DNA from 2 places in the Streptomyces chartreusis genome. Region 2 is predicted to be linked to the other one. Evidence: riboswitches for the same ligand, from Rfam matches in the RefSeq annotation. Region 2 holds a riboswitch; the other holds the start of a gene.

Region 1 (15,715 bases), 1.8 Mb from region 2:
TACGACGTCATGGTCACCGCCGTCGCCGTGGCCGCACTGCTCGCGGGCGCCCGTCATCCGCGGCTGATGGGGGCCCTGACGGCCTTCGGGGCGATGCTGAAGGTGTGGCCGGTGCTGCTGCTCCTCGCGGCCCGCAGCCGCGCCGCCTGGGCCTGGGCCGCGGTGACCGCCGGCGCCCTGGCGGCGGTGTTCGCGCTCGCCATGCCGGGCGCGTTCGCCTTCCTGACCTTCCAGCGCGACCGCGGCACCGAGGTGGAGTCGCTGGGCGCGCTGGTCTTCCATGTGGCCCGGCAGTACGGCTGGAGCGGCGAGGTGCTGCTGAACTACGGCTCGGTGGAGTTCCTCGGCCCGTACGTCGACGTCGTCAGCACGGCGGCCCTGGTGCTGAGCGGGCTTGCCTTCGCCTGGCTGCTGCTGTGGCGGCTGCGGGCGCGGCGGTTCGAGGCGCACACGGTCGCCGAGGCGGCCTTCGTGGCGGTGCTGATGTTCACGACGACGAGCCGGGTGATCAGCCCGCAGTACATGGTGTGGCTGGTCGGCCTTGCGGCCGTGTGCCTGTGCTTCCGGGAGAGCCGGATGCGGCTCCCGGTCGCGCTGGTCCTCGCGGCGTGCCTGGCCACGGTCCTGGAGTTCCCGGTCTGGTTCTCGCACGTGGTCGCCAGCGACGGCCTCGGCGTCACGCTCCTGTTCCTGCGCAACGGCCTGCTGGTGCTCGCCACCGTCCTCGCGGCCCGCGTGCTCTGGCGCTCGACGGTGATCCGCCCCGCCTCCGTCGCCGTACCGGCGCAGCCCACCCGCCCCAGGGAAACGTCTCTGCCCTCCTGAGCCCCGGCCCGCCGCCTCAGCCCAGCTGCGCCCGCAGATACTCGCCCCACTGGGCCGTGAAGTCCTCCAGCGAGGTCCCGAGCACGTCCTTCATCGCGCCCTCGACCGCGCCGGCCCGCCGCTCGTGGCCGCCCACGGCACGGTAGAACTCGGCGAGTCTGACCTCGCCCCAGCGGTCCGCGATCATCCGGCAGGCCATCCAGCCGCCCTCGTACGCCTGGGCCAGCTCGGTCGCGTCACCGGCGAACCCGAAGTCCGCGTCCAGCGGGAGGCTCCCGGGCACCCGGCCCTCGGCCACCGCGCGCCGCAGCTCGGGGGCCGCCTGGGACGGGGAACGGCCGCTGCCGAGGTAGCCGATCCAGTCCGCGTAGCCCTCGGAGAGCCACAGCGGAGTGGAGGGGGTGGTGTGGGTGCGGGTGGCCACGTGCGTGGTCTCGTGGGTGAGGACGACCTGCTTGCCGGTGTCGCCGAGGACGCCGTACGCGTCGGGGTTCAGGATGATCCGGTCGGCGGGGGCGCCGGCCGGGGCACCGGTCTCGCCGGTGGTGACCGCGGCGATCCCGCGGTAGGAGGACTCCGGCGCCCCGAGCAGCCCCGCCATGTCGGACAGCGACCCCGGGACGAGGACGACGACGTGCCGGGCCCACTCCGTGCCCCACGCCTGGGCGACCGCCGGCACCGCGTGGTCGGCCAGCCGCGCGTAGGACCGCAGCTGAGTCTCGGACTGCCCGACGCCCAGGACCAGGCTGTCCTGACCGCGTACGGCCGCGACCTCGCCCTGGTCCCACAGCTGCTCGGCGGAGCCCTTGGCGGGCTTGTCCGACCGGACGTACCAGTGGCCCCCGCTCAGGGCGAGGCGCAGGGTGCGGCCGGCCCGGACGGGAGCGCGGTCGTAGCCCCGGACGCGATAGCGGAGCTCGGCGTCGGCGACGGCGGTGTCGCCGGTGCGGCGCAGCCCGGTCAGGCGGTAGGACCAGTCGGCGAGGGGCATCGCGCGCAGATTGCCGAACCAGCCCCGTGCGCCGGTGCGCAGGTAGGCGGTCTCGTCACGGTCGAGGACGGCGGTGGCCCGCCGGTCCAGGAGGCTCTGCACCTCGGCGCGGGCACTGTCGGTGGCGGGCCGCCCGCCGCAGCCCACCAGCCCGATCAGCAGCAGGCAGACGGCGACGACGACTCGCGTTCCCGACGCCCGCCTTCGACCAGCCACTTCCCGATCGTACGGCGGCGGGGGCGCCGGGGTCAGACCCTGGTGACCGTCGCCCCGGGGATCATGCCCACCGGGTCGTAGCGCACGGGCGCGCCGGGGTAGGGCGCGTGGACCACCTGGCCGTTGCCCATGTACATCCCGACATGGCTGGCGTCGGAGCGGTAGGTGACGACGTCGCCGGGCCGGGCCTCGGAGAGCGGGACCTGCCGGCCGGCGTACCGCTGGCCCTGCGAGGTGCGCGGCAGGGAGACGCCGGCCTGGGCGTAGGACCACTGGATCAGGCCCGAGCAGTCGAAGCCGGAGGGTCCGTTGGCGCCCCAGATGTACGGCCGGCCCAGCGCGGACTGGGCGGCGGCTACGGCGGCCGCGGCGCGGCCCGAGGCGGGGCCGACGCCGCCGAGGTCGGGCAGGTCCAGCCGGCCGGATCGCGAGGCCCGGTCGTAGGCGGCGCGGTCGCTCGCCGTCAGGGTGTTGAGGAGTCTGCGGGCCTCGGCGAGCTTGCGCTCGACGGTCCGCTTGTGGCCGGCGACGGCCTTGCGGCTCTTCTCCAGCTCGACGAGCTTCCCGGTGGCCTCGGCGCGTTCCTGGGCGAGTTCGCGCATGGCGTCCTGGAGCTCTTTCAGCTCACCGGCCTGGTGGGCGGTGATGCGGGCGAGCGCGGCGGCCTTGTCGAGGTAGTCCTCGGGGTCGTCGGAGAGCAGCAGGGCGAGGGACGGGTCGAGGCCGCCGGAGCGGTACTGCGCGCCGGCCAGCGAACCGAGCACGTCCCGCTTGGAGTTGATGTGCTCCTGCTGCCGGGCGATGCGGTCCTGGGCCCGGCCCACCTGCTCGCGGAGCGCGTCGGCGCGCTCGTCGGCCTTGTTGTAGGCCTCGGTGGCCTTCTCGGCCTCCTCGTAGAGGCGGTCCACCTTGGCGCGGGTGTCGTCCTGTGGCGCGGCCGTGGCCGGAGTGACCCCTAGGGCCGCGGCGGCGGCCGACATGACGCAGAGCGCTGCGTTGGCGCCCCGGTCGAACCCGGGCGATGCAAGGCGACGATGGGACCCCACGGGAAGCCGCTCTCCTTCCGCTGGCGGACAGGACCGTTTCCCCGGCGTCGGGGAAACGCGGCAGACAGTAGCTCCGTGCGGGGGCGGCGACCAACGACCGTGGCGGGCACACAAAGTGACGCCCCGCCTCTGACGCAGGTCATCGGCGGGGCGTTGGGTCAGTCGGGGGTGCCGTAATTCGCTCGTTCGGGCGGCACTCTGTGTTGATCTTGCGGGCGTCGAGCCGGGATCAGATCCGGACGCCGAACTGGAACGGCATGTTGTTGATCGACTCGTAGCGCACGACCGTGCCGCTGCGCGGGGCGTGCAGGACCTGGCCGTTGCCGGCGTAGAAGCCGACGTGGTGCAGGTCGCCGTAGAAGATGACCAGGTCGCCGACCTTGAGGGCCGACTGACTGTAGATGCGGGTGCCGGCGTTCGCCTGGGCCTGCGAGGTGCGCGGGATGGAGACGCCGGCCTGGCCGTAGGCCCAGGAGGTCAGGCCCGAGCAGTCGTAGGAGGCGGTGCCGGTGGCGCCGTAGACGTACGGCTTGCCGAGCTGGCTCTGGGCGGCCTGGAACGCGGCCATGGCGCGGCCGGAGGCGGAGCCGGTGTTGCCGAGGTCGACGCGGTCGGCGGCGGAACGGCTGGCGCGCTGCTCCTCGGCGGCGATGGCGGCCTTCTCGGCGGCCGTCAGGGTGTTGAGAAGCTTCTGGGCCTCGGCGAGCTTGCCCTGAACCTGCTTCTTCTTCTTGCCCAGTTCGGTGCGGGTGGAGGCGAGGTCCTTGAGCTTCTCGGAGGCCTCGGCGCGCTGCTGTGCGAGCTCGCGCTGCTTCTCCTGGACCTTCTTCAGCTGCTCGACCTGCTGGGCGCTGAGCTGGTCGGCGGTGGACGCCTTGTCCAGATAGTCGTCGGGGTTCGACGACAGGAACAGCTGGAGGGAGGAGTCGATGCTGCCGGTGCGGTACTGGGCGGCGGCGGCCAGGCCCATGGAGTCGCGCAGCTCGTTCAGGTCTTCCTGACCGCGGGCCACGTTGTCCTGGATGGTGGAGATCTCCTTCTGGAGCTTCTCCTGCTTCTCCTTGGCCCCGTTGTACTTCTCGGTGGCCTGCTCGGCCTCCTCGTAGAGCTTGTCGACCTTGGCCTTGACCTCGTCCTTGCTCGGCTTCTCGCTGGGGGCCGCGTTGGCCGCCTGCGAACTTATGGCCACGGCAGCAGCCGCCGCGGTGGTGAGCACGGTCACGCGCGCTCGGCTCGGCTGCTTCGGTCGACGGTGGGACGCCACTGAGGTGAAACCCTTCTTGTGAGTGATCACCCGCTCGGAGGTTCGAGGCCAGACCCTAGTGACCCTCCTGTGATCAGATCAAATCCTCACAAGAAAAATCTCGTCACACACTGCATTCTTTACACACAACTCACATGGTGTGATGCGCGGTTGACACTACGTTGCGCGACGGTCCACCCAATTCGGGCATTGCCCCTGTACGTTGACCGATTCAGGACAGTCGCTTCAGAAGCACCGCAGAAGCCACCGGGCGTGCGCCGGCGCGCGCCACTCCGTCGGCGACCTCGCGGTCGGTGGAGGCGACGATGACCGGACGCCCCGGCGGCTCGGCGCGCACCAGCTGGCGGATCAGCTCGTCGGCGGTCACGCCCGGCTTGGAGAACAGCACCCGTACGCCGCGCGGCGGCGCGAGCAGCACCGGCGCGGCCAGCTCGGCCCCGTCGAAGACACAGGTCACCTCGGCGCCGGTCTGCGCGGCGAGCTGCGAGAGCTGGCCCAGCAGCCGCAGACGCTGCTTCTCCAGGGGCATCTGGGGATAGCCGGTCTTGGTGACGTTGTAGCCGTCGACCACCAAGTGGGCCTGCGGCAGGGCGAGAAGCTGGTCGAGGATCGCGGGGTCGTTCTCCGACAGCGCCCGCGCGGCGATGTCCTTCGGGGTCATTCGTCCCGGTTCAACCGCGTCCACGGTCTCGGCGGGGCGCACGGAGACCGGCGGCAACGCCAGTTCCCGGCGCAGCCCTTGGGTGGCGTCCAGCAGGGTGTCCAGAAGCAGCCGGACGCGCATGTCCTCGACACTGCGCCCCTCGCGTGCCGCTCTGCGCGTGCCCTCCAGGGCGGCCTCGGCCTCCCCGAGCCGCGCCTTGAGCCGGCGGGTCTCGCTCTCGGCCGCGGAGACCTGCGCCTGCCCCTCGGCGCGCACGGTCTCGATGTCGGTCTGCACCTTGCGCAGGGCGGCCTCACCGCGCTTGACGTCACTGAGGGCGGAGCGCAGCTTGCGGTGAAGTGATTCGGCTTCCTTCTTCGCCGCGTCCAGCTCGGTGCGCAGCCGCTCGGCCTCGTCCCGGGTGTGCTCCCGGGCGTGGGCGAGCTCCTCGCGCAGCCGGTCGAGCTCGGCGCGGGTCTCCTCGTCGGCGCGCTCGGCGTCGGCCCGCTGGGCCTCCTCACCGGCCGCCGTGACCAGCTTGACCCAGCCGGTGGGCCGCAGAACATAGGCCGCGGCCGCCACGTCGAGCGGGTCCGCGGCCGGAGGCGCCGAGCCTGAGTCGAGAGCGCCGGTGAGTTCCGGCTGGGCCTCTCTGAGCTTCTCGCCGATGCGCTGGCGGAACAGCGGATCGGTCTCCAGCGCGGCGGCCATCGCGTTGCCGGCGAACTTGGCCCGCCGGTTCGGCGCGAATCTGGCGTACTGGCGGAGCTGCGCGGGCAGTTCGCCCACGGTCAGCCCGCCGAAGCCGTCGGACACGATCTGGACGACCTTGCGCCGCACGCCGTCGGGCAGCGGACGGTCGAGCACCTCGGCGGCGCCGTCGCCCGGCCCCCCGCCTTGTGTCTCCACCATCCGTCACACCTCGATATCCGTGCGGGGCCGTCCCCGATCGTCAGGAGCCGGCGCCCGGCCTGTCCACGAGTTCCACCTTGTCCACCGCGTTGCACCAGCGGCAGCGCACCGACTCGATCGTCTCACTGAGCACCTCGCGCTCCTCGACCTTCGGCTCGCCGGCCAGATCGAGGTGCAGGTACTCCACGACCTTGGACGAACGCGTCACGTCGAAGCGGGTGAGGTTGCCACAGAGGGTGCAACGCCACCGCGTCGTGTCGGTCGGCAGGGGAACCGTCATCGTGACTGCGCTCTTTTCCTCTAGGCCTTCTATTGTCGGCCACGCGCCGGGCTGCGGTGCGTGTGGCTCGTAACCCTACGGCCTGGCGGGTACTCGTCGCCCGTCCGTCCACGGCGGCGAGGCGGTCTGTGCGACTGCGTCCGGTTACGTCATGCTCTGTAGCCATGATCGGCAACTGGAGCGTGGCGCATTTCCGGGCTCGGTTCGGCAGGGCCGCGGGACGGTCGGCCCTCGCGTCGCCGGCGCCGGTGACGTACGGGCTGATCACCCTGTGCTGTCTGCTCTTCCTGCTGAGCCCGGCGGCGGGGCTCAATCCGGCGTACGGCTCCGGCGAGGAGCTGATCGCCGCGCAGCGGGCCTATTTCCATCGCTGGGGCGTGGTGCCGGCGGAGCTGTTCGAGGGGGCACCCCGGGCCGTCCTCACTCCCGCGACGGCCCTGTTCGTGCACGGCAGCTGGGTGCACCTGCTCGGCAACATGCTCTTCCTCTACGTCTTCGGCGCGATGACCGAGGAGCGGATGGGCCGCGTCCAGTTCACGCTGTTCTACCTCGGCTGCGGCTATCTGGCCCTGCTGGGCTACGCCGCCGCCAACGACGACTCCACCCAGTCCCTGGTCGGCGCGTCCGGGGCGATCTCGGCCGTCCTCGGCGCGTTCCTCTTCCTCTTCCCCGGAGCGCGGGTGACAAGCCTGCTGCCGTTCCTGCTCTTCCTGCCGCTGCGCTTCCCGGCCTGGGTCGTGCTGCCCTTCTGGGCGGCCCTGCAGTGGGTGGCGGCCGGGCGGGCGGCGCAGGGGCCCGGGGTGGCGTATCTGGCGCACCTGGTCGGGTTCGGGCTGGGCTTCGGCTACGCGTGGGCCCGGTTCGGGCGGCCTACTAGAGTGAAAGCCGCCCCAGCTCCGGCCCCCGAGGGAGAGAACCAGCCGTGATCACCGCGATCGTCCTGATCAAGACCAGCGTGGACCGGATCCCCGAGATCGCGGAGCGGATCGCTTCGCTGGAGAACGTGACCGAGGTCTTCTCCGTCACCGGCACCTACGACCTGATCGCCATGGTCCGGGTGACGGAGCACGAGGAGCTCGCCGAGGTCATCCCGGGCCGGATCAGCAAGATCCCCGGCGTCGAGGGCACGGACACGCACGTGGCGTTCCGCACCTACTCCCAGCACGACATCGAGGCCGCGTTCGCCATCGGCCTGGACAGCTGACGCCCGGGGCCGCCGCTCAGGATGCCGCCGCTCAGGATGAGGAGTTCTTCATCCTGGGCTCATCCTGAACGCCGTGTGCCGTGGGCAGGATCGCCCGTATGGCCTTCTCGCACCGGATCGCGGCCCTCGCCGCCGTCGTGGCGATCCCGCTCGGCATCGCCGCGACCAGCTTCGCCCTCACCGACCAGCCGAAGTCGCCCGAGGTGCCGACCAGGGTGGAGCTGGACAGCGGCTCCCCCACGCCGACGCCCACCCGGCCCGCACCGGCGCCGACGCCGACGCCGAGCGACGAGGTCGTCTCCCGCCCACCGGTGACCGACAGCCCCGCGAGTGACGACGATGACGATGCCTCCGACGACGACCGCGACGACGGCTGAGCGCCTTGCCGGAAGAGCCGTGATCATCCGTCCGCGGGTTCGTTGTGGCTGGTCGCGCAGTTCCCCGCGCCCCTTTGGGGCGCGGCTGCACGGAACGGTGTTCTGTGGCGACACCCCCTAGCCCCGTACCCCGGCGGGTCTCCGCGCGGGTTCGGATTCTGTTGTGGCTGTTGCTCGTGATGGCCGTGGGGCTGGTGTCCGTGGCCACGACGACGCGATCGATCCTGCTGCGGGACGTCGATCACCGGGCGAACGGGCTGCTGGCCCAGGAGGCCGGGGAGTTCGCCAACTTCGAGGAGCGGGGCGTCGACCCCGAGACGGGCCGGCCGTTCACCGACCCGTCGCGGCTGCTGCGGGAGTTCCTGGTGCGGCAGTACGCCGACCCCGACGAGGAGCTGATCGGCCTGGTGGGGCGGGCGGGCGACACCCCGGCCCAGATCATCCAGCCGCGCGAGATCCCGGTGGCCGTGCCGCTGCACGAGGACGCCGCCGCCCGCCGCCGTATCTTCGACTCCCCCGACTCCACGGGCACGGTCGACCGGTCCTCCGGCGAGATCCGCTGGGCGAAGGTCGCCGTCGCGCGGGCGGGCGGCGAGACGGAGGCCGCGTTCGTCGTGGCGTTCCACCCGGGGCGCCAACAGGCCGCGGTGAACGAGGAGTTCCGCATCCTGCTGGCCATCTCCGGCGTCGCCCTGCTGCTGACGACCGGCATCGGCTGGGCGGTGGCGGGACGCATCCTCAAACCCGTACGGCTGGTGCGCACCGCGGCCGCGCAGCTCACCGAGCAGGACCTCACCCGCCGTATCCCCGTGCACGGGCACGACGACATCGCCGCGCTCGCGGAGACCTTCAACGCGATGCTCGACCGGCTGGAGCGCGCCTTCGCCGCCCAGCGCGAGTTCGTCGACGACGCGGGCCACGAACTGCGCACACCGATCACCATCGTGCGCGGCCACCTGGAGCTGATGGGCGACGACCCGGCCGAGCGCGAGGAGACGATACGGCTGGTCACCGACGAGCTGGACCGGATGAGCCGCATCGTGGAGGACCTCCTGCTGCTCGCCAAGGCCGAGCGCCCCGACTTCGTCGCCCCGGAGCCGGTGCAGCTCGCCGAGCTCACCGCCGACGTCTACGTCAAGGCCCGCACCCTCGGCGAGCGGGACTGGCAGCTCGCCGAGGTCGCCGACGTCGAGGCCGAGCTGGACGCCCAGCGGATCACCCAGGCGATGGTCCAGCTCGCCCAGAACGCCGTGCAGCACACCGCGCCCGGGCAGGCGGTGCGGATCGGCTCCCGTGCGGACGGGACCGCCATCGAGCTGTACGTCGCCGACTCCGGCTGCGGGGTGCAGCCGCAGGACGCGGACGTGATCTTCGAGCGGTTCCGGCGCGGCACGTCCCGGCGTGGCGCCCGCGGCTCCGGGGCCGGGCTCGGCCTGTCGATCGTCCGGGCCATCGCCGAGGCGCACGGCGGCCGGGTCCGGCTGCGCGCCACCGAGGGCGGCGGCGCCACCTTCGTACTGGCACTGGGAGAGGGACACACGTGAACCGGATCCTCATCGTCGAGGACGAGGAGCGCATCGCCTCCTTCGTCGAGAAGGGACTGCGCTCGAACGGCTTCACCACGACCGTCGTCGGTGACGGCGAGGCGGCGTACGAGTACGCCGTCACGGGCGCCTTCGACCTGGTGGTCCTCGACATCGGCCTGCCCGGCCGGGACGGCTTCACGGTGCTGCGCGAGATGCGCGAGGCCCGGGTGACGGTCCCGGTGATCGTGCTGACGGCGCGGGACTCCGTACGGGACACGGTGGCCGGTCTTGAGGGCGGCGCCGACGACTGGATGACCAAGCCGTTCCGCTTCGAGGAGCTCCTCGCCCGGGTCCGGCTGCGACTGCGTACGGCGGCCAGGGCGCCCGAGGTGACGGTGCTGCGGTCCGGCCCGCTCACCCTGGACCTGCGCACCCGGCGGGCCCGGTCCGGGGAGCGGACGGTCGATCTGACGGCCCGTGAGTTCGTGCTCCTGGAACTGTTCCTGAGGCACCCGGGGCAGGTACTGTCCCGCGAGCAGATCCTGTCGCACGTGTGGGGCTACGACTTCGACCCCGGTTCCAACATCGTGGACGTGTACGTGCGGGCGCTGCGCAAGAAACTCGGCGCCGAACGGGTCGAGACGGTCCGCGGCGTGGGGTACCGGCTGCCCGCGTGAAGTCCCCTTCATGTACCGCTCATCGAGGGCTCACGGCTCAGGTGAACCCTCGATGACGTGACCCTGAACCTCCGTCCGCTCGCGGCCCTGTGTGTGGCGCTCTCGCTGTGCGCGCTGCTCGCGGTGCCCGGCAACTTCGCGGGTCTCGGCGCCGACGCCCGCCTCACCCTCGCCGTGTTCGCGCTGGCGACCAGCGCCTGGATCGCGACGCCGGTCGACGACACGTACATCGCGCTGGGCGCCGGGCTGGCGCTCACGGTGACCGGCGTGATCAGCAGCGACACGCTCTTCGGCACCCTCGGCGACTCCACGGTGTGGCTGCTGATCTGCGCCTTCGTGCTGGCGGCCGCGGTGACCCGGACGGGGCTCGCGGGCCGGGCGGCGGCGTTCCTGGTCGGTGGGGCCCGCACGGTGCGGCAACTGGTGCATCTGACCACGGCCGCGCTGGTCGTCACGGCGTTCGCGGTGCCGGCCACCTCGGGGCGGGCGGCGCTCGCGCTGCCGGTGTTCCTCGCGCTCGCCAAGGCATTGGCCGACCGGCGGCGACTGGTCGTGATGCTGGCGCTGCTGTTCCCGACCGTGATCCTGCTGTCGGCGGTGGCGACCCTGATCGGGGCCGGCGCGCATCTGATCACCGTGTCGGTGCTGTGGCAGGCCACGGGTGACCGGATCGGCTTCACCGAGTGGCTGCTGCTGGGGCTGCCGCTCGCCGTGGCCTCCTCGCACCTGGCCGCCGAGGCCGTACTCCTGACCACCACCCGTCGCGCGGACCGCGAGGGCGCCGTGCGCATCACGGCCGAGCAGATCCAGGAGCACAGCGACGACCCGGTCACGGGGCCCTGGTCGCAGGCCGAGAAGCGGTGTGCGCTGCTGCTCGGCACGGTCGTGGTGCTGTGGTGCAGCGAGCCGTTGCACCGGGTGCCGCCCGCGGTGGTGGCGCTGATCGGCGCGGTGGTGGCGGCCTCGCCCGCGCTGGGGACGGTGCATCTCAAGGACGCGCTGAAGACGGTTCCGTGGGCGCTGCTGCTGTTCATGGCGGCGACGATGGCGATGGGTGTGGCGCTCGCCGACTCCGGGGCGGCTGGGTGGCTGGTCGGCGGGCTCCCGTCGGGCGTCAGCCCGCTGCTGTTCCTGGTCGTCGTGGTGGTGATCAGTACGGCGGCCCATCTGGTCCTGCAGTCCCGGTCGGCCCGGTCCTCGGTACTGGTGCCGTTGGTGGTCGCGGCGGCGGTGGGGGCCGGGGTGAATCCGGTCGCGGCGGCGCTCGCGTCCACCGCGGCGGCGGGGTTCTGCCATACGCTGCCGGCTTCGGCGAAGCCGGTGACGCTCTTCTCCGACCTTCCGGGGACGCCGACCTACACCCCGCGTGACCTGTTGCGGCTGGCTGCGGTGCTGGCTCCGTCGACCGCCGCGGTCGTTCTGTTGTTCGCCGTTGTGGTGTGGCCGGTGCTCGGTGTGCCGGTGACGCGATGACGGTGCCGCGTGTGTGTCGTCTTTCGGCTGCTGCGCCGTTGTGGCTGGTCGCGCAGTTCCCCGCGCCCCTTGGGGGCGTTGCCCCTCAGGGCGTTGTCCTGTCCCGACCTGCTGAGGAGATCTGATGCTGACCCGCGTCGTCGTAGCCCCCAGTGGGTTCAAGGAGTCGTTGTCCGCGCAGGCCGCCGCCGATGCCATCGCGGGCGGGGTGCGGCGGGTGCTGCCGGATGCCGTGCTCGATCTGATTCCGCTGGTGGACGGCGGTGAGGGGACCGCCACCGCGCTGGCCGCCGCGACCGGCGGGCGGCTCGTCGCCCTGCCCGCCACCGGGCCGGTGGGCGAACGCGTCGGCACGCACTTCGCGCTGCTCGGCTCCCGGGACACGGCGGTCGTGGAGATGGCCGCGGTGGCCGGGCTGTCCCTCGTCCCCCGGGCCCGGCGCGACCCGGGCGCCACGACGACGTACGGCGTCGGCGAGCTGATCCGCGCCGCGCTGGACACCGGCGTACGGCGGATCCTGGTCGGCTGCGGCGACTCCGGCACGTCCGACGGGGGCGCCGGCGCGCTCCAGGCGCTCGGTGCCCGGCTGCTGGACGCCGACGGCTTCGAACTCCCGCACGGTGGAGGCGAGTTGGTCCGGCTCGCGCGGATCGACCCGGCCCGCCTCGACCCGCGTCTGCGGGACGTGGAGCTGCTCGTGGCGTGCAATCCGTACAACGTGCTGTGCGGCGAGCGCGGCGTGGCCCGTGTCTTCGGACCGCAGAAGGGCGCGACGCCCGCGCAGGTGGAGCATTTGTCGGCGGGGCTGGAGAACTGGGCAAGCGTCCTCACCCGTGACCTGGGTGTCGTGGGGACGGACCTCTACGGCGGCCCCGGCACCGGAGCCTCCGGCGGTCTGGGCGCCGGCCTCGCCGCGCTCGGCGCCCGCCTGCTCCCCCGCTTCGACGTGCTCCTCGACCACCTCGACCTCGATGCCCGTCTGGCCCGCGCCGACCTGGTCGTCACCGCCGAGGGCGCCCTGGACCACCAGACGTCCCGCGGCAAGGTCCCGGCCGAGGTGGCCCGCCGGGCCAAGCTGTACGGCCGCCCGGTGCTCGCGCTGGCGGGCACGCTGGGCGAGGGCGCGCACGAGGTGCCCGGGGTCGACGCGTTCAGCGGCATCCTGCCCGCGCCGATGGCCCTGGCGGAGGCCCTGGTGCGGGCCTCCGAACTCCTCACGGACGCGACCGAACGCGCCCTGCGGATGATCCTGCTGGGCGCCCGGCTACCGGTTCACGCGGAGGTGTCCGGCACGCAACGGCCGTCCTCGGTGCGGTAGTTCCACTTCGCGCCGTCCGTCACGAGCTCCTTCACGGCGTTCACGAACCGCTCGACGTGCTCGTCCGGCGTTCCGGCACCGAAGCTGACGCGGATGGCGTTGAGGGACTTCTCGCCGGGCGCCGCCTCCGGGGCACCGCACTCGCCCTGGGCCTGCGGGTCGCTGCCGAGCAGGGTGCGGACCAGCGGGTGGGCGCAGAACAGGCCGTCCCGGACTCCGATGCCGTACTCGGCGGACAGGGCGGCGGCGAAGTGGGAGCTGTTCCAGCCCGCGACGACGAAGGAGAGGACGCCGACGCGCGGGGCGTCGTCGCCGAAGAGGGAGAGGATCCTGACCTCGGGCACCTCGGCGAGACCGGCCCGCACCTTCTCGATCAGGTACTGCTCACGGGCGACGAGGTCGTCGAAACCGGCCTCGGTGAGCGCCTTGCAGGCGGAGGCGATGGAGTAGGCGCCGATGACGTTCGGGGAGCCCGCCTCGTGCCGGGCGGCGCTGTCGTGCCACTCGACGTCGACGCCGCCGTCCTCGCGCCGGGACACCTTGCGGCTGGCGCCGCCGCCCGCGAGGTACGGCTCCGCCGCGCGCAGCCAGTCGGAGCGGCCGGCCAGGACACCGGAGCCGAACGGGGCGTACAGCTTGTGTCCGGAGAAGGCGATCCAGTCGACGTCCAGGTCACGGACGCTGACCGCGTGGTGCGGGGCCAGCTGGGCGGCGTCCAGGACGATCCGGGCGCCGTGGGCGTGCGCGGCGGCGGCGAGTTCGCGCACCGGCCACAGCTCGCCGGTGACGTTCGAGGCGCCGGTGACGCAGACCAGGGCCGGGCCGTAGGGGTCACGGTCGGCGAGGGCGCGCTCCAGGGTCTCGACGGCCTGGCGGGGGGTGCGGGGCGCGTTGAGGTAGGTGACGCGGGCGTCGCGCCACGGCAGCAGCGAGGCGTGGTGCTCGGTCTCGAAGACGAAGACCTGGCAGTCGGCCGGGAGGGCGGCAGCGAGGAGGTTCAGCGAGTCGGTGGTGGACCGGGTGAAGACGACCTGGTCCTCGTCCCGGCAGTCGAGGAACTCGGCGACCGTCCGGCGGGCGTTCTCGAACAGGTCGGTGGAGAGCTGGGAGAGGTATCCGGCCCCGCGGTGGACGCTGCCGTAGTACGGCGCGTAGGCGGCCACGTCGTCCCAGACGCGCTGGAGGGCGGGGGCGCTGGCGGCGTAGTCCAGCGCTGCGTAGGTGACTTCGCCGCCGGTGACGAGCGGGACGGTGACATCGCGGCCCAGAACGGGCAGCGGGGCACAAATGGTCTGGACGGAGGCAGCGGTGGAGACAGACATGACGGAACTCCCGTGAGAGGAAAGAAGAAAGTGAAAATGGGTGCGCGGAGGCGGGGCTCGGCGGCCCTATCGCATTCGCTTGCTCACGGAAGACTCCCTCGAACGACCAGGACCCCTGGTTTCGAGAGGGGCCCGCGCTTGCCGTAGACCTCGCTGCCTACGGCCTGGTCTTCACCCGGGGCACCCCGCCACGGACGGAGGGTTGCCGGACAGTCGGCCGGGGCCTCATGACTGTCACTCATGACCTGGTACAGGAACGTACGTGAAATGATCGTCGTCCCGCAACCCGTGTCCGGATCGCGGGACGACGTCAGGTGCCGGTCAGGCGTTGCTCGCGGCGACCCACCGCTCCAGCGTCCGCTTCGCGGACCCCGAGTCGATGGACTCCGCCGCCTTCGCCATACCGGCCCCGATCTGCTCCGTCAGCGGCCCGTCGCCGGGCTCCAGCGCCACCAGCGCCGCCGCCGAGTTCAGCAGTACGGCGTCGCGCACCGGCCCCGTCTCGCCGTCCAGGAGGCGCCGGGCGACCTCGGCGTTGTAGGAGGCGTCGGCGCCGCGCAGCGCCTCCACCGGGACCAGCTCGATGCCGACGTCGCGCGGGTCGAAGGCCTCCTCGGTGACCTTGCCGTCGCGCACGACCCACACCCGCGAGGTGGCGGTGGTCGTCAGCTCGTCGAGGCCGTCGTCGCCGCGGAACACCAGCGAGGAGTTGCCGCGCTCGGCGAAGACGCCCGCGACGATCGGTGCCATGCGCGGGTCGGCCACCCCGACCGCCTGGGCCCGCACCTTGGCGGGGTTGGTCAGCGGACCGAGCACGTTGAACGTCGTCCGGATGCCCAGCTGTCCGCGCGCGGCGGCCACATGACGCAGCGAGGGGTGGAACTTCACCGCGAAGCAGAAGGTGATCCCGGCCTGCTCGGCGACCTGGGCGACCCGCCCGACCGGCAGTTCCAGATTGACGCCGAGCTTCTCCAGCACGTCCGAGGCACCCGACGCCGACGACGCGGCCCGGTTGCCGTGCTTGACGACCTTCGCGCCGGTGCCGGCGATGACGATCGCCGACATCGTGGAGATGTTGACGGTCTTCGCGCCGTCGCCGCCCGTGCCGACGATGTCGACGGTCGGCCCCGGCACCTCGATCACATTCGCGTGCGCGTACATCGTCCGGACCAGTCCGGTGATCTCCTGCACCGTCTCGCCCTTGGCCCGCAGCGCCACCACGAACCCGGCGATCTGCGCGTCCGTCGCCTCGCCGCGCATGATCAGGTCCATCGCCCACGCGGTGTCGTCGGCGGACAGGTCCCGGCCGTCCAGCAGGCCGTTCAGCAGCAGGGGCCAGGAGCGGCCCGCCGCGGTGTCGCCTCCAGCGGGGGTCACAGCGCTCATAAGCCGCTCCAGGTTCAGGCGTCCCGCACTACGGGACGCGAGTCTCAACGAGTCCACCCTATCCAGCCCCGGGACACGGAGAAGGGCCCCGTCCGAAGATCGGACGGGGCCCTTCTGCCGTGGCGTGGCGTGCGCAGCGATCAGTGGTGGCCGTGGCCGCTCGTGATCTCCTTGTACTCCTCGACGGTCGGCTTCGGGATCTGGCCGTCCTCGCCGTAGTAGGACTTGCTGAGCTTGGCGCGCAGCTTCTCGGAG
Region 2 (15,715 bases):
CTCTGGAACGCCGGGGCTTTCCGGGCCCCGGCGTCAAGGAGCGCGCGATACGCGAGGAACTGGGCCTGGCCCCCGTGCGCTACTACCAGCTGCTGAACGCCCTGCTGGACGACCCCAGGGCCCTGGCCCACGACCCCGTCACGGTGAACCGGCTGCGGCGGGTCCGGGAGGCCCGGCGGGCGGAGCGCTGAGCGAGGGGTGCGCGGAGCCCTCGCTGGATAGGGTCCTTGTATGGCCAGTGACCAGGAAAAGGATCTGACCGACCCCGACCGGGCCGACTCCACGGCCCCTCTGCCCACCCCCGCGACCGCGAACGGACGCGACGGGCTCGCCGCACTCCTCGCGCGGCCCGCGCGGGCACTGATCGCCCTGGACTTCGACGGGACGCTCGCCCCGATCGTGCCGGACCCGGAGCAGGCGCGGGCCCACCCCGACGCCCTGCCGGCGCTCACGGCGCTCGCCCCGAAGGTCGCCGCCGTCGCCGTGATCACCGGCCGCCCGGCCGATGTCGCCGTGCGGTACGGCGGATTCGCCGGCGTCCCCGGCCTTGAGCACCTCGTCGTGCTCGGGCACTACGGCGCCGAGCGCTGGGACGCCGTCAGCGGCGAGGTCACCGCACCCGACCCGCACCCCGGCGTCGCGGCCGTGCGGGCCGAACTGCCCGGCATCCTCGAAGCGAACGGCGCCGCGACCGGCACCTGGACCGAGGACAAGGGACACGCCGTCGCCGTCCACACCCGCCGTGCCGCCGACCCGCAGGGCACCTTCGAGGCCCTGCGCAACCCCCTCGCCGACCTGGCGGTGCGCAACGGCCTGATCGTCGAACCCGGCCGCATGGTCCTGGAACTGCGCCCGCCCGGCATGGACAAGGGCGTCGCGCTGAGCGAGTACGTCCGCGAGCTCGGCGCCGAGTGCGTCCTGTACGCCGGCGACGACCTCGGCGACCTGCCCGCCTACGCCGCCGTCGACAAACTCCGCTCCGACGGCACCCCCGGCCTGCTGGTGTGCAGCGGCAGCGAGGAGGTCACCGAACTGTCGGAGCGGGCGGACGTCGTGGTGGACGGCCCGGCAGGGGTCGTACGGCTGCTGCGGGCGATCGCCGCCGCCGGCTGACCCCTGGCCCCGCCTCCGCTCAGGCGGACGGGCCGGGCTGCTCCTCCAGTGCGTGCAGCTGGTCCAGGAACCACTGGGCGGGCGGTAGCGCGGTCGCTGCGGCCGCCAGGCGCTTCGAGCGCTCCGCCCGCTCCTCCGGCCCCACGGACAGCGCCTCGTGCAGCGCCCGTGCCGTGCCGACCACGTCGTACGGGTTGACGGTGATCGCGTCCTCGCCGAGTTCCTCGTGGGCCCCGGCCTCCCGCGACAGCACCAGCGCGCACCCCTCGTCGGAGACGAGCGGCATCTCTTTCGCGACGAGGTTCATGCCGTCCCGGATGGGATTGACCAGCGCCACGTCCGCGAGCCGGTAGGCGGCGAGCGAGCGGGCGAAGTCGTCCTTGACGTGCAGCACGACCGGCGTCCAACCCGGCGTGCCGTACTGCGAGTTGAGCTCGTCCGCCAGCCGCTGCACCTCGGCCGTGTAGTCCCGGTACACCGCCAGGTCCTGCCGCGAGGGGTAGGCGAAGGCCACGTGCACCACCCGCTCGCGCCACTCGGGGTGGTCGTCGAGGAGCTGCCGGTAGGAGAGCAGGCCGCGGACGATGTTCTTGGACAGCTCGGTCCGGTCGACCCGCACGATCGTCCTGCGGGCGGTGCCGTCCGGGGCCGAGCCGATCTCGTCGCGGAGCGCGGTCATCCGCTCCGTCACGTCCGCCCGGTGCGAGCGTTCGCGCAGGAAGTCCGCGTCCGCGCCCAGCCCGTGCACGCCGATCCGCGTGCCTCCGAGCCCGTCGGCGAACCGGGCGCAGCACGCCTCGAAGGCGTCCGCCCACCGCCGGGTGAGGAACCCCAGCCGGTCCGCGCCCAGCATCCCGCGCAACACCTGCTCGGCGATGTCGTCGGGCAGCATCCGGAAGTACTCCGGCGGCGCCCACGGCGTGTGCGAGAAGTGGCCGATCCTGAGGTCGGGGCGCAGCTCACGCAGCATCCCCGGCACCAGCGTCAGGTGATAGTCCTGCACCACCACCGCCGCCCCCGGCGCCGCCCGCCCGGCCAGCGCCTCGGCGAAGGCGCGGTTGTACGCCTCGTAGGACGCCCACTGCCGGCGGAACTCCGCGTCGAAGACCGGCTCCAGCGGCGTCTGGTAGAGCATGTGATGGACGAACCACAGCACCGAGTTGGCGATGCCGTTGTACGCGTCCGCGTGCACGTCGGCCGGGATGTCCAGCATCAGCACGCCGTCCTCGCCGACCCCGCGCCGCACCGCCTCGCGGTCGCCGTCGGACAGCGCCGAGCACACCCACAGGGCGCCCGCGTCCGGCCCGATCGCCGACAGCCCGGAGACGACTCCGCCGCCGCCGCGCCTGGAGGTCAGCGAGCCGTCGTCGCCCACCTGGTACGAGACCGGGCCGCGGTTCGACGCGACGAGCACCTTGGCAGCACCGTGCGCACCCGGCGCATCCTGCGTGGAAGCCATAAGCCTCAACCTAGCCCTCCCAGGAAACGCTCAAACGTGCGGTTCCGCTCAGTGGGGGGCTCTTGTCAGCCCTGTATACGGCCGGTTTCCGGCGTTTACGCGACCTTCCGCGTCGCGTACTCGGCGATCTCCACCATCGGCGGCCGCTCCTCGGTGTCCACGGAGTACGTACGCGGCTCGAAACCGTCCTCGCCGCGCTCGAACTGGGTCAGGGACGGGCGCACCAGGTGCCCGCGGGCGAGCCGCAGCTGCGCCGTGCGGTAGATCGCGGCGGACATCCGGCCGAGCGCCTGCCCGTCCTGGTGCCGGTGCTTGCGCACCCCCACGTCCACCTGGGCCAGCGCGTCGAGCCCCACCAGGTGCAGCGCGTCGACCAGCATGCCCAGCTCGACGCCGTACCCGACGGGGAACGGGAGCTGTTCCAGCAGGCTGCGGCGGGCCGCGTACTCGCCGCCGAGCGGCTGCACGAAGCCGGCGAGCTGCGGCCAGTGCATGTTCAGCAGCGGGCGCGCCATCAGCTCGGTGACCCGGCCGCCCTGCCCGGCCGCACCGGCGAGCGGGCGGTCGTACATCGCCTTGACCAGGTCCACGCCGGGGTCGGTGAGCAGCGGGCCGACGATCCCGGAGACGAAGTCGGAGGAGAACTCCTTCAGGTCGGCGTCGATGAAGCAGACGATGTCGCCGCCGGTCACGAGCAGGGAGCGCCACAGGACCTCGCCCTTGCCGGGCACGGCCGGGACGCGCGGCAGGATCTCGTCGCGGTGCACCACGCGGGCGCCCGCCGCGGCGGCGACCTCGGAGGTGCGGTCGGTGGAGCCGGAGTCGACGACCACGATCTCGTCGACCAGCGGGACCTGCCGGACGAGGTCATGGGCGATGATCGCGACGATCTCGCCGACCGTCTCCTCCTCGTTGAGCGCGGGCAGCACGACGGACACCGACTGGCCCGAGCGCTGTTTGGCGGCCAGGATGTGATGCAGCGGGCGGTCGGCAACGGACCAGGAGCGGCTGCTCAGCCAGCGCTCTGCTTCTTCCAGCACGGTCGGCGGCTCCTCACTGTCGGGACGTCTGTGATCCATCTCGCGGTTCGGACGGCTAGCTCAACTGTCCTGGCGTTCGGTTACAGTCTTGAACAACGCGGATGACCATCGCATGTCCGAGGTCGGCCGTCGTCCACAACCGAATACCGCTCATCCAGAGGGGCAGAGGGATACGGCCCGATGAAGCCCCGGCAACCCTCCAGTCGGTTCTCGTAGATCAGTGTTGATCGTTCCGCGAGGCTCCCGGCTAGGGAAGGTGCCAAATCCGTCTCACGGCGAGATGCGTCGTGAGGAAGATGAGGAGAAAGGGCCTCGCCTCACATGGCTGCGCAGACTGTTGCAAGCACCACCGAATCCACCGTAGACCTCGGCCCCGCCGCGGCGCTCTCCTGCCGCGAGTGCGGTCACCGGGTACCGCTCGGCCCGGTCTTCGCGTGCGAGGAGTGTTTCGGCCCGCTGGAGATCGCCTACGACTTCTCGGCCTACGACGCCGAGGAGCTCCGCAAGCGGATCGAAGCGGGCCCCGCGAACATCTGGCGCTACGCGCCGCTCCTGCCCGTCCCGGCCAACGTCGCCGACAAGCCGAACCTCAACCCCGGCTGGACCAAGCTCGTCAAGGCCGACCACCTCGCGAACGAGCTCGGCGTCGACGCCGGCAAGCTGTTCGTCAAGGACGACTCCGGCAACCCGACGCACTCCTTCAAGGACCGTGTCGTCGCCCAGGCCCTGGAGGCCGCCCGCGCCTTCGGCTTCACCACGCTCTCCTGCTCCTCCACCGGCAACCTGGCCGGCGCGGTGGGTGCCGCGGCCGCCCGCGCCGGCTTCCGCTCGTGCGTGTTCATCCCGCACGACCTGGAGCAGGGCAAGGTCGTGATGGCCGCGATCTACGGCGGCGAGCTCGTCGGCATCGAGGGCAACTACGACGACGTGAACCGCTTCTGCTCCGAGCTGATCGGCGACCCGGCCGGCGAGGGCTGGGGTTTCGTCAACGTCAACCTGCGGCCCTACTACGCCGAGGGCTCCAAGACCCTGGCGTACGAGATCTGCGAGCAGCTCGGCTGGCAGCTCCCGGACCAGCTGGTCGTCCCGATCGCGTCCGGCTCGCAGCTCACGAAGATCGACAAGGGGCTCCAGGAGCTGATCAAGCTCGGGCTCGTCGAGGACAAGCCGTACAAGATCTTCGGTGCGCAGGCCGAGGGCTGCTCGCCGGTGTCGACCGCGTTCAAGGCCGGCCACGACGTGGTCCGCCCGCAGAAGCCGAACACCATCGCCAAGTCGCTGGCCATCGGCAACCCGGCCGACGGGCCGTACGTCCTCGACATCGCGCGCCGCACCGGCGGGTTCGTGGAGGATGTGACGGACGAGCAGGTCGTCGACGCGATCAAGATCCTCGCCCGGACCGAGGGCATCTTCGCGGAGACCGCCGGTGGGGTGACCGTGGGTGTGACGAAGAAGCTGATCGAGAACGGCGTCCTCGACCCCACCAGGACCACCGTCGTACTGAACACCGGCGACGGCCTCAAGACGCTGGACGCGGTGGCCGGCACCGGCCTCACCGCCACCATCCGCCCGAACCTGGACTCCTTCCGAGAGGCTGGCCTCGCATGAGCGTGACCGTTCGCATCCCGACCATCCTGCGCACCTACACCGGCGGGCAGGCCGAGGTCGCCGCCGAGGGCGGCACCCTCGCCGAGGTCATCACCGACCTGGAGAAGAACCACACCGGGATCGCCGCCCGGGTGCTCGACGACCAGGGCAAGCTGCGCCGGTTCGTCAATGTCTACGTCAACGACGACGACGTGCGTTTCGAGCAGGGCCTCGAGACGGCGACCCCGGACGGCGCGGGCGTTTCCATCATCCCGGCCGTCGCCGGCGGCTGACCGAATGACCGATCATTACCTTCGGTAACCCAGGTTACTGAGAGTTCACCGAATTGCCCCCTCCGTGAGAGAAGCGGAGGGGGCAATTCTGTGTGGTTGAGCGAGGTACAGTTGGGGAACGTGCCGCTGATCTCCGAGTCGGTTGCCTTGAATTTCTGCCGTAAGCCCGACAAGAAGTAGCCAAAGTGTGCGGGTTTTTTGCGGCTTTTGTTCCGTATGCCGGGTCCGACTTGACCTGAAGTCAGCGGAATTGTCCCCACATTCCCGACCGGTCGTGCCCGGATTTCTCGTCCGATTGACCTGTTGCAGACGGCAGTTGGGCAGATACATTCAGCCGCGGTCGACGCGTTCCGGCGCACGCCCCCGACCGATGGGGGGTGAGGTCTGACCCGGATCCGCGAAGTGTGGATCTGTGCAAGGGCCAGTAATAGGGGAGTTAGGCATGGCTCAGGGCACCGTCAAGTGGTTCAACGCGGAGAAGGGGTACGGCTTCATCGCGGTCGACGGTGGTGCGGATGTTTTCGTCCACTACAGCGCGATCCAGATGGACGGTTACCGCACCCTGGAAGAGGGCCAGCGGGTCGATTTCGAGATCTCGCAGGGTCAGAAGGGGCCGCAGGCGGACATGGTCCGACTGGCGACCGGCTGAAGCACGCGTCGACTAACAGCAGCGACGTACTTCTTCGAAGGGCCCGCACCTCCTCGGGGTGCGGGCCCTTCGTCGTGTTCGCGACCTGTCCGGGACCCGTTCGCGCCCTGTTCGCCCCCGGCGGAGCGCCTCGCCCGATCCCCGAGAGCCGCTTGCACTCGCATGGGTCGAGTGCTAATCATTGGCGTTAGCACTCTGAAGGTGAGAGTGACAAAGAAGGACCGGGTCGGTGAGGCCCGCAGGCCAGGTGGGGCAAGGAACCACGAGGCATGTGAGCCGTCCGTCGCGGGCGCGGGCGCGGTCCGAAGGAATCACCCCCAGTCCTGGAGGGACCACTTCACATGGCCAAGATCATCGCGTTCGACGAGGAGGCGCGGCGCGGCCTCGAGCGCGGCATGAACCAGCTCGCGGACGCCGTCAAGGTGACGCTCGGCCCCAAGGGTCGCAACGTCGTCCTCGAGAAGAAGTGGGGCGCCCCCACGATCACCAACGATGGTGTCTCCATCGCCAAGGAGATCGAGCTCGAGGACCCGTACGAGAAGATCGGCGCCGAGCTGGTCAAGGAAGTCGCCAAGAAGACGGACGACGTCGCCGGTGACGGTACGACCACCGCGACCGTTCTCGCCCAGGCCCTGGTCAAGGAGGGCCTGCGCAACGTAGCCGCCGGCGCCAACCCGATGGCCCTCAAGCGCGGTATCGAGCGTGCCGTCGAGGCCGTCTCCGCCGCCCTGCTCGAGCAGGCCAAGGATGTCGAGACCAAGGAGCAGATCGCTTCCACGGCCTCCATCTCCGCCGCCGACACCCAGATCGGCGAGCTCATCGCCGAGGCGATGGACAAGGTCGGCAAGGAAGGCGTCATCACCGTCGAGGAGTCCCAGACCTTCGGTCTGGAGCTGGAGCTCACCGAGGGTATGCGCTTCGACAAGGGCTACATCTCGGCGTACTTCGCCACCGACATGGAGCGGATGGAGGCGTCGCTCGACGACCCGTACATCCTGATCGCCAACTCCAAGATCGGCTCCGTCAAGGACCTGCTCCCGCTCCTGGAGAAGGTCATGCAGTCGGGCAAGCCGCTGCTGATCATCGCCGAGGACGTCGAGGGCGAGGCCCTGTCGACCCTGGTCGTCAACAAGATCCGCGGCACCTTCAAGTCCGTCGCCGTCAAGGCCCCGGGCTTCGGTGACCGTCGCAAGGCGATGCTGAACGACATCGCCATCCTCACCGGTGGCGAGGTCATCTCCGAGGAGGTCGGTCTCAAGCTCGAGAACACCTCCCTGGACCTCCTTGGCAAGGCCCGCAAGGTCGTCATCACCAAGGACGAGACCACCATCGTCGACGGTGCCGGCTCCTCGGACCAGGTCGCGGGTCGCGTCAACCAGATCCGCGCCGAGATCGAGAACAGCGACTCGGACTACGACCGCGAGAAGCTCCAGGAGCGCCTGGCGAAGCTCGCGGGCGGCGTGGCCGTCATCAAGGCCGGTGCCGCGACCGAGGTGGAGCTCAAGGAGCGCAAGCACCGCATCGAGGACGCCGTGCGCAACGCCAAGGCGGCCGTCGAGGAGGGCATCGTCGCCGGTGGTGGCGTGGCTCTGCTCCAGGCTTCCGCGGTCTTCGAGAAGCTGGAGCTCGACGGCGACGAGGCGACCGGTGCCAACGCCGTGAAGCTCGCGCTGGAGGCCCCGCTGAAGCAGATCGCCGTCAACGGTGGTCTCGAGGGTGGCGTCGTCGTGGAGAAGGTGCGCAACCTGGCCGTCGGCCACGGTCTGAACGCCGCCACGGGTGAGTACGTCGACATGATCGCCGAGGGCATCATCGACCCGGCGAAGGTGACGCGTTCCGCGCTGCAGAACGCCGCGTCGATCGCCGCGCTGTTCCTCACCACCGAGGCCGTCATCGCCGACAAGCCGGAGAAGGCCGCCGCGCCCGCCGGCGGCGGCATGCCGGGCGGTGACATGGACTTCTGATCGACCGCGGAGGCTCCGGTCTCCGGTTGATCAACGTCCTTCCCGAGGGCGGCACCTCTTGTTGCGACATTCGCGACAGGGGGTGCCGCCCTCGGTGCGTTGGCGGGTGCGGGTGGTTCGTGGTTGCTCGCGCAGTTCCCCGCGCCCCTAAAAGAAGGGCGTCCGCCGCGCGCCCTCCAGGGGCGCGGGGAACTGCGCGACCAGCCCCCACGCACCCGCAGTCGCTCGCAAACCGATTGTGCTCCCCGGGAATGCGGAGTCTCACACTCATCGTTGCTTAATGAGGTGCAACAATGCGTGTGCACATACTGACCGGTATAGACAGACCCCTCTTCCCAGGAGCCCCCACGTGACCGTCACTCAGCCCGCTGCCTCTCGTGCGGCGCAGATTCTGGCTCGGCCGACTGCGATCAACGGCCTCACCGTTCCCAACCGCATCGTGATGGCGCCGATGACGCGGATGTTCTCGCCGGGTGGTGTGCCGGGGGCGGACGTGGAGTCGTACTACTCGCGGCGGGCCGCCGCCGGTGTGGGGCTGATCGTGACCGAGGGGACGTACGTCGGGCACGAGTCCGCCGGGCAGAGCGACCGGGTGCCGCGGTTCCACGGTGAGGAGCAGCTCGCCGGCTGGGCGAAGGTCGCCGACGCGGTGCACGCCGCGGGCGGCACCATCGTGCCGCAGCTGTGGCACATCGGCATGGTGCGCGAGCAGGGCCAGCCGCCGTACGCCGAGGCGCCCGCGGTGGGTCCGTCCGGGCTGCGGATCGGGGCCGAGGAGGTCACCGGCAGGGCGATGACGCGGCGTGACCTGGACGACGTGATCGGCGCCTTCGCCGAGGCCGCCGCGGACGCCGAGCGCATCGGCTTCGACGGCGTGGAGATCCACGGCGCCCACGGCTACCTCGTCGACCAGTTCCTGTGGGAGGGCACCAACCGCCGCACGGACGCCTACGGCGGTGACCCCGTCGCCCGTGCGGCCTTCGGCGCGGAGATCGTGGCCGCCGTACGCGAGCGCGTCTCCCCGGACTTCCCCGTCATCTTCCGCTACTCGCAGTGGAAGCAGGAGGCCTACGACGCCCGTCTCGCCGAGACCCCCGAGGAGCTGGAGGCCATTCTGGCCCCGCTCGCCGCGGCCGGCGTCGACGCCTTCCACGCCTCCACCCGCCGCTACTGGATCCCGGAGTTCGACGGCTCCGACCTCAACCTCGCGGGCTGGACCAAGAAGCTGACCGGCAAGCCCGCCATCACCGTCGGCTCGGTCGGCCTGGACGGCGAGTTCCTGGGCGCCTTCGCCGGCCAGGGCTCCGGGCTCAAGGGCATCGACGACCTCCTGGACCGTCTGGAGTCCGAGGAGTTCGACTTCGTCGCCGTCGGCCGCGCGCTGCTCCAGGACCCCGAGTGGGCGGCGAAGGTGCTGGACGGCCGCTTCGGCGAGCTGGCGCCGTACGACGCGGCGTCGCTGAAGACCCTGAGCTGAGCCCCGACTCGCGGCTAACGTCGGAGAGATGAGGATCCTTCATCTCTCCGACACCCATGTGGAGAAGTCCGACGCCCCCAACAAGTACGGCGTCAACGCCACCGACTCGCTCCGGCTGATGCTCGCCGAACTGAGGCACCTGCGGGCCGTCGACGCGATCGTCGTCACGGGGGACATCGCGGACGACGGCGCCGTGGAGGCGTATACGGCGGTACGCGAACTGGTGGGCGAGTTCGCGCGCCCGCTCGCCGCACCGGTCTTCTACACGACCGGCAATCACGACGAACGCGTGGCCTTCGGCAAGGTGCTCGGCAGCGGCCATGCGGAGCCGGAGCTGGTGCTCGACTCCGAGGCCGGTGAGCGGGCGGCCGTGACCACGGTCGGGGGCGTGCGGTTCGTGACCCTGGACTCGCTGGTGCCGGGCAAGGTGCACGGCCATCTGGGCGCGGACCAACTCGACTGGCTGAAGCGTGTGTTGAGCACCCCGGCCGAGCGGGGCACCGTGCTCGCCCTCCACCACCCGCCGATCGCCCTCGACATCTCGGCGACCCAGCCGGTCTTCGGCCTGCGCGACCCCGGCGACCTCGCCGAGGTGATCCGGGGCAGCGACGTACGCCTCGTCCTGGCCGGGCACTACCACCTCCAGCTCTTCGGCTTCCTGGCCGCCGTGCCCGTCTGGGTCACCCCCGGCGTCGTCAGCCGCGTCGACCTGACGACGGCACCCGGCACGGAACGCGTGGTGCGCGGCGCGTCGGCGTCCCTCCTTGAGCTGGACGGCCCGGACGGCCCCCTGTTCCACACCTTCCATGCCCGCGACCCCCGGGCGCACGAGACGGTGTACGAGCTGGACGAGGGCCAGGTGCGGGCGCTCATCGAGCGGGAGGGCTGAGCCGGCCCGGGTCCCGCCTCCGGCCCTGGATGCGCCCCGCATCCGTTCGGGCAGGGGGCGTGACCTGCGTCGCTTGAGTAAGTCAATCAACTGACTTAAGGTTGCCCAGGTCAATCAGTCAGTTCGATCAGGCACCCTTCCTGCTCGTACGCCCACGGAGGCCCCGCCATGTCCCACGCCCCTGCTCCTCCCGCCGAGGCGGGGGCCGGCGCCCCGCCCCGGTCGAACGCCGTGGTGGCGGTGCTGGCCTTCGCCGGAATCGTCGTCTCGCTGATGCAGACGCTGGTCATCCCGATCGTCCCGGAGCTGCCGAAGCTGCTGGACGCCCCGGCCTCCGACACCGCCTGGGCGGTCACGGCGACGCTGCTCGCCGCCGCCGTCGCGACACCCGTGATGGGCCGTCTCGGCGACATGTACGGCAAGCGGCGGATGCTGCTGGTCAGCGTCGTCATGCTGATCGGCGGCTCGGTGGTCTGCGGCCTGAGCGACGCCCTGGTCCCGATGATCGTCGGACGGGTGCTCCAGGGTCTGGCCTCCGGTGTGATCCCGCTCGGCATCAGCATCATGCGCGACGAGCTTCCCGCCGAGCGCCTCGGCTCGGCCACCGCCCTGATGAGCGCCTCCCTCGGCATCGGCGGCGCCCTCGGCCTGCCCGCCGCCGCGCTCATCGCCGACAACTTCGACTGGCACGTCCTGTTCTGGACGTCGGCCGGTCTGGGTGTCGTGGCCCTCGGGTGCGTGCTGCTGTTCGTGCCCGAGTCGAAGGTGCGCACCGGCGGGCGCTTCGACCTGGTCGGCGGCATAGGTATGGCCGTCGGGCTCGTGTGTCTGCTGCTCGGCATCTCCAAGGGTGCCGACTGGGGCTGGACCAGCGGCACGACGCTCGGTCTGTTCGTGGCGGCCGTGCTGATCCTGCTCGCCTGGGGCTGGTGGGAGCTGCGCATCGAGCAGCCGCTGGTCGACCTCCGTACGACGGCCCGCCGGCAGGTGCTGGTCACCAACCTGGCCTCGATCGCGGTGGGCTTCGCGATGTTCGCGATGAGCCTCGTCCTGCCGCAGCTCCTCCAGCTCCCCGCCCAGACCGGCTACGGCCTCGGCAAGTCGATGCTGGTCGCGGGCCTGTGCCTGGCGCCGTCCGGCCTGGTCATGATGGCCACGGCCCCGGTGTCGGCGGCCATCTCCCGGGCCAAGGGCCCCAAGGTCACACTGATGATCGGTGTCCTGATCGTGGCCGCGGGCTACAGCCTCAACATCGTCCTGATGTCCCAGGTCTGGCACTTCATCCTGGTCGCCTGCGTCATCGGCGCGGGCATCGGCTTCGCCTACGGCTCCATGCCCGCCCTGATCATGGGCGCGGTGCCCGCGTCGGAGACGGCCGCCGCGAACAGCCTCAACACGCTGATGCGCTCCCTCGGCACGTCCACCGCGAGCGCCGTCGCGGGTGTGATCCTCGCCCAGATGACGACGGACTTCGGCGGCTACGCCCTCCCGTCCGAGAACGCCTTCAAGGTGGTCCTCGCGGTGGGCGCCGGCGCGGCACTGCTGGCCTTCGTCGTGGCGTCCTTCATCCCGCGCCAGGGGTCGGCCGCCGCCGGGGCGCCCGTGGCACAGCCGGCGTCGGAGCCGGCGCGAGCGACGGCGAAGTAGCCGCTACAGATTGCCCAGCGGCTCGATGTCGACCTTCACCGGAGTGCCCCACACCCGCAGCACCTCGTAGTCGGTGAACTCGTGCACGAGCCGGTAGGCCATCGCGGGACGCGGGCCGCGACGCTGGGCGGCGATGTACAGCTCGGCCTCCCGGCGGTCGCGGCGCGGCGTCCCGCACAGCTGCCACTCCTGCCCGTTCCACAGCTCCGGCAGCCAGCGCTGCTGGGGCTGCGGGCGGTCACCGCGGACGCCGTAGCGGGACGGCACCGGGTGCTCGGGCGCCTGCGGGGCCGCCGGGCCCGAGCCGCCGTACTCGGAGCGGCGGGCCGATCTGCGCCGGGTCTCGCACAGCAGGCACAGGTCCGGCGCCGCGGGGTCCACCGGGCCGCCCGGGTGCTCCGGACACCGGGTCGTCCGGGCGGCCGTCGAGACGCTCTCGTCGAGCAGATCGATGGCGCGGCGCAGATCCGCCTTGACCTCGTGCAGCCGGGCGTCCGGCGTGTCGGCGGTCAGGGCCTCGCCGTGCTCGCCGAGCAGGCGGAGGGCTCGGCCCAGTGCCGTCAGTTGGGCGTGGTTCATACGACCCAGTGTGCAGCCCCACGCCCGTACACCGTCCGTCAGCCCATGCTCTTCGCGCCGTCCAGGGACTCCCGGATGATGTCGGCGTGGCCGGCGTGCTGCGCCGTCTCGGCGATGATGTGCAGCAGCACCCTGCGGGCCGACCAGCGCGCGCCGGGCTCGAACCACGGGGCCTCCGGCAGCGGGTGGGAGACGTTCAGGTCGGGCAGGTCCGCGACCAGCTTGTCGGTCACGGCGGCCACTTCCTCGTACGCCGCCAGGACGCCCTCCAGCGTCTCGCCGGGCAGCATCCGGAAGTCGTCGGCCCGCTTCGCGAAGTCCGCCTCGGTCATGTTCTTGAAGTCGCCCATGGCCGCCGGGCCCCGCTGGATGAATTCCGCCCAGTTCCGCTCCGTCGACGTGACGTGCTTGATCAGGCCGCCGACACACAGCTCACTGGCCGTGCTCCGCTGCCCCGCCTGATAGTCGGTGAGGTCCCGGGTGGTGAACCGCAGGAAGTGCCGGTGCTTGGCCAGCGTCTCCAGGAGGTCGGAGCGCTCGTCGGTGACGGTGTTGTTCGAGGTCTCGTTCATGACCCCTACGGTAGGAACCGTTTAGGTCAGATCCTGACCGCATTGACGAAGGCGGCCCAAACGGATGCGGGAAATATGAGGGCTGGGCCGTGGGGGGTCTTGGAGTCGCGGACGGGGACGACGGTGGGGAAGTCGTGGGTGACTTCGAGGCAGTTGTCACCCCCGCCGCCGCTGTAGCTCGACTTGTGCCATGTGGCGGCGCTCAGGTCGTGGTCAGGGATGCTCGTCATGGGAGTAATCCTGGGCCAACGCATCGATCAAGGCCAGGGACTTCTCGGGCGAGAGTGCTGCGGCCGCGAGGAGTTCGTAGGTGAACTTCATGTGGGCGACGGTGGCCGGGTCGTCCTCCAGTCGTCCGGTGCCGACCCCTTCGAGGTAGGCCAGTGGAGGGGCGTCCTCGAACTCCATCAGCTTCAGGGGCCCCTTCATCGCGGCGTGCGCACCAGCGCTGAACTGCAGCACCTGCACGATGACCCGGTTCCGGCGAGCCAGGGCCGCGATGTGGCGCAGGGCTTCGGCCATGACGGAACGGCCGCCGGTCACCCGGCGCAACGCCGCCTCGTCGAGCACGGCCCACAACAAGGGCTTTGTTGGGTGATCGAGCAGCCGGGTCCGCGCCATCCGACCCTCCACCCACTCCTCGATGATCTCCTCCGGCGCGATGGGGTCGTACGCCCGGTTCACGGCCCGTGCGTACGCGGGCGTCTGGAGCAGTCCGGGGATCAGCAGCGGTGCGTACTCCCGGATGGCCGTTGCCTCGGTCTCGGCTTCCGCGGCCTCCGCGAAGTGCTCCGGATACTTCGACTTCGACGCGGCCCTGAAGTTCCGCTGGAAGAAGTCCCCCGTACCCAGTGCTTCGTCCAACAAGCGGGCCTGTTCTGGCTGGATCCGCCGCGTGCCTGCCTCCAGTTGCCCGACGAACGAGCCGCTGGCGAACAGCAGTTGGCCCAGCTTCTCCTGGCTGAGGCCCGCCTTCTCGCGGGCGTGCCGCAGCTCCGCGCCCAGCAGCGCGCGCGGCGATGAGGATGGATCCAGGTCCTTGGGTCCCGGCACGGCAACTCCCGGTCGTACAGCAGAGATTGTTGGGGCGCCCCCTCTGGCCAGGTTAGAGGCGAGATCGCCACGCTGTGTTGTGAACGGTGAACTCTGCGTGGAGAGGTGGATGAGGCGTGCGGTCGACCGAAGAAGTCGTGGCGTTGCTGCGGGAGGCCCTCGGGGGCGTGGGAGTCGTGTTGCCGTCCCTGTGCGTGGACCCGGTGACCGGCGCCGGTGAGGAGCCGTTCGCCCTGGTGCAGTTGGGGCGGTGCAATGTGCGCACGGCGGAGCGGCTCGTGGCGGTGTTGCGCGGGGAGCCGTTGGAGCCGGCGCCGGCGAAGGAGGAACTGCTGGAACGGGTCCGGCGGGTCAACCGGGCCGGGAGGTTACCGCGTTAGGCGGTCGTACTGGTCCTGGCCGAGGTGTACGGCGGCCGCTCCGAGGTTCTCCTCCAGGTGCGCGATGCTCGACGTGCCGGGGATCGGGACGATCACCGGTGAGTGGGCGAGGAGCCAGGCGATGGCGACCTGGGTCGGGGTGGCGTCGAGTTCCTTCGCGATCGTGGCGATCTGCTCCGACTGCGCACCGGAGGCGCCGGCCGCCACCGGCCGCCACGGCAGGAAGGCGATACCGGCTTCCTCGCACACCTTGAGGACGGGCTCGTGCTCGCGGTCGAGGAGGTTGTACCGGTTCTGGACGCTCGCGATGTCCACGACGGCGCGGGCGGCGGCGAGTTCGCCCTCGTCGACCTCGGAGAGACCGATCCGGGCGATCTTGCCCTCGTCGCGCAGGTCGCGGAGGGCGCCGAGCTGGTCGGCCAGGGGGACGCCGGGGTCGAGGCGGTGGAGCTGGAGCAGGTCGATCCGGTCCAGGCGGAGGCGGCGCAGGGCCTCGTCGACCTGTTCGCGCAGTTCGTCGGGGGCGCCGGCGTACCGCCAGCCCTGGTCGGTGGTGGTCTGACGGAACCCGACCTTCGTGGCGATGGCGAGGTCGTCCGGGTAGGGGTGCAGGGCCTCGGCGAGGAGATCCTCGTTGGCGCCCCAGCCGTACATGTGGGCCGTGTCGATCAGCGTGACGCCGAGTTCCACGGCCCGCCGGGCGACCGCGACGGCGGCGGCCCGGTCCTGCGCGGGCTCCGGCCGCAGATGCATCGCCCCGAACCCGAGCCGTCGTACTTCCAGATCGCCGCCGATGAGGAACGTCTCCGATGCCGTCATGTGGCCACGCTAGCAGCGGAGTTGGTCATTCCCCCGCCGATTTCAGAGCCGCTCGCAGATGGCCGTCGGAGTCGGTCAGGAGCTGGGTCGCGGTGGGTCCGTCCGTGTCGGCGAGGAGGATCAGGATGGCCGTCTTCACCTCGCCGCCCGCCTCCGTCAGGGCCCGTTCGATGTCGGGGTCGGTCGCGCCGGTG

Evidence for each region. A riboswitch is a leader RNA that binds a small molecule or an ion and turns the genes downstream of it on or off. The one in region 2 is predicted to bind S-adenosylmethionine.
Region 1: linked by a shared signal. The riboswitch ahead of CP983_RS31610 (aminotransferase class V-fold PLP-dependent enzyme) and the one ahead of thrC (threonine synthase) in region 2 are both predicted to bind S-adenosylmethionine.

The regions. Positions count from the first base shown of each region.
Region 1 is NZ_CP023689.1:7,187,842-7,203,556, reverse strand. It holds gene CP983_RS31675 (glycosyltransferase 87 family protein) at 1-825, shown strand, start outside; gene CP983_RS31670 (hypothetical protein) at 842-2,032, opposite strand; gene CP983_RS31665 (C40 family peptidase) at 2,065-3,078, opposite strand; gene CP983_RS31660 (C40 family peptidase) at 3,308-4,342, opposite strand; gene CP983_RS31655 (NYN domain-containing protein) at 4,554-5,897, opposite strand; gene CP983_RS31650 (hypothetical protein) at 5,938-6,177, opposite strand; gene CP983_RS31645 (rhomboid family intramembrane serine protease) at 6,342-7,103, shown strand; gene CP983_RS31640 (Lrp/AsnC family transcriptional regulator) at 7,100-7,381, shown strand; gene CP983_RS31635 (small secreted hydrophilic protein) at 7,480-7,758, shown strand; gene CP983_RS31630 (sensor histidine kinase) at 7,938-9,302, shown strand; gene CP983_RS31625 (response regulator transcription factor) at 9,299-9,961, shown strand; gene CP983_RS31620 (SLC13 family permease) at 10,019-11,434, shown strand; gene CP983_RS31615 (glycerate kinase) at 11,559-12,752, shown strand; gene CP983_RS31610 (aminotransferase class V-fold PLP-dependent enzyme) at 12,707-14,074, opposite strand; SAM riboswitch class IV at 14,204-14,320, opposite strand; gene trpD (anthranilate phosphoribosyltransferase) at 14,396-15,460, opposite strand; gene qcrB (cytochrome bc1 complex cytochrome b subunit) at 15,601-15,715, opposite strand, start outside.
Region 2 is NZ_CP023689.1:5,359,933-5,375,647, forward strand. It holds gene CP983_RS23525 (DUF3263 domain-containing protein) at 1-191, shown strand, start outside; gene otsB (trehalose-phosphatase) at 232-1,113, shown strand; gene CP983_RS23535 (alpha,alpha-trehalose-phosphate synthase (UDP-forming)) at 1,133-2,572, opposite strand; gene CP983_RS23540 (glucosyl-3-phosphoglycerate synthase) at 2,668-3,612, opposite strand; SAM riboswitch class I at 3,760-3,915, shown strand; gene thrC (threonine synthase) at 3,934-5,220, shown strand; gene CP983_RS23550 (MoaD/ThiS family protein) at 5,217-5,492, shown strand; gene CP983_RS23555 (cold-shock protein) at 5,935-6,141, shown strand; gene groL (chaperonin GroEL) at 6,483-8,105, shown strand; gene CP983_RS23565 (NADH:flavin oxidoreductase) at 8,455-9,582, shown strand; gene CP983_RS23570 (metallophosphoesterase family protein) at 9,611-10,471, shown strand; gene CP983_RS23575 (MFS transporter) at 10,640-12,118, shown strand; gene CP983_RS23580 (hypothetical protein) at 12,122-12,697, opposite strand; gene CP983_RS23585 (DinB family protein) at 12,736-13,269, opposite strand; gene CP983_RS23590 (DUF397 domain-containing protein) at 13,296-13,499, opposite strand; gene CP983_RS23595 (helix-turn-helix domain-containing protein) at 13,483-14,322, opposite strand; gene CP983_RS23600 (hypothetical protein) at 14,439-14,702, shown strand; gene CP983_RS23605 (aldo/keto reductase) at 14,691-15,521, opposite strand; gene murQ (N-acetylmuramic acid 6-phosphate etherase) at 15,547-15,715, opposite strand, start outside.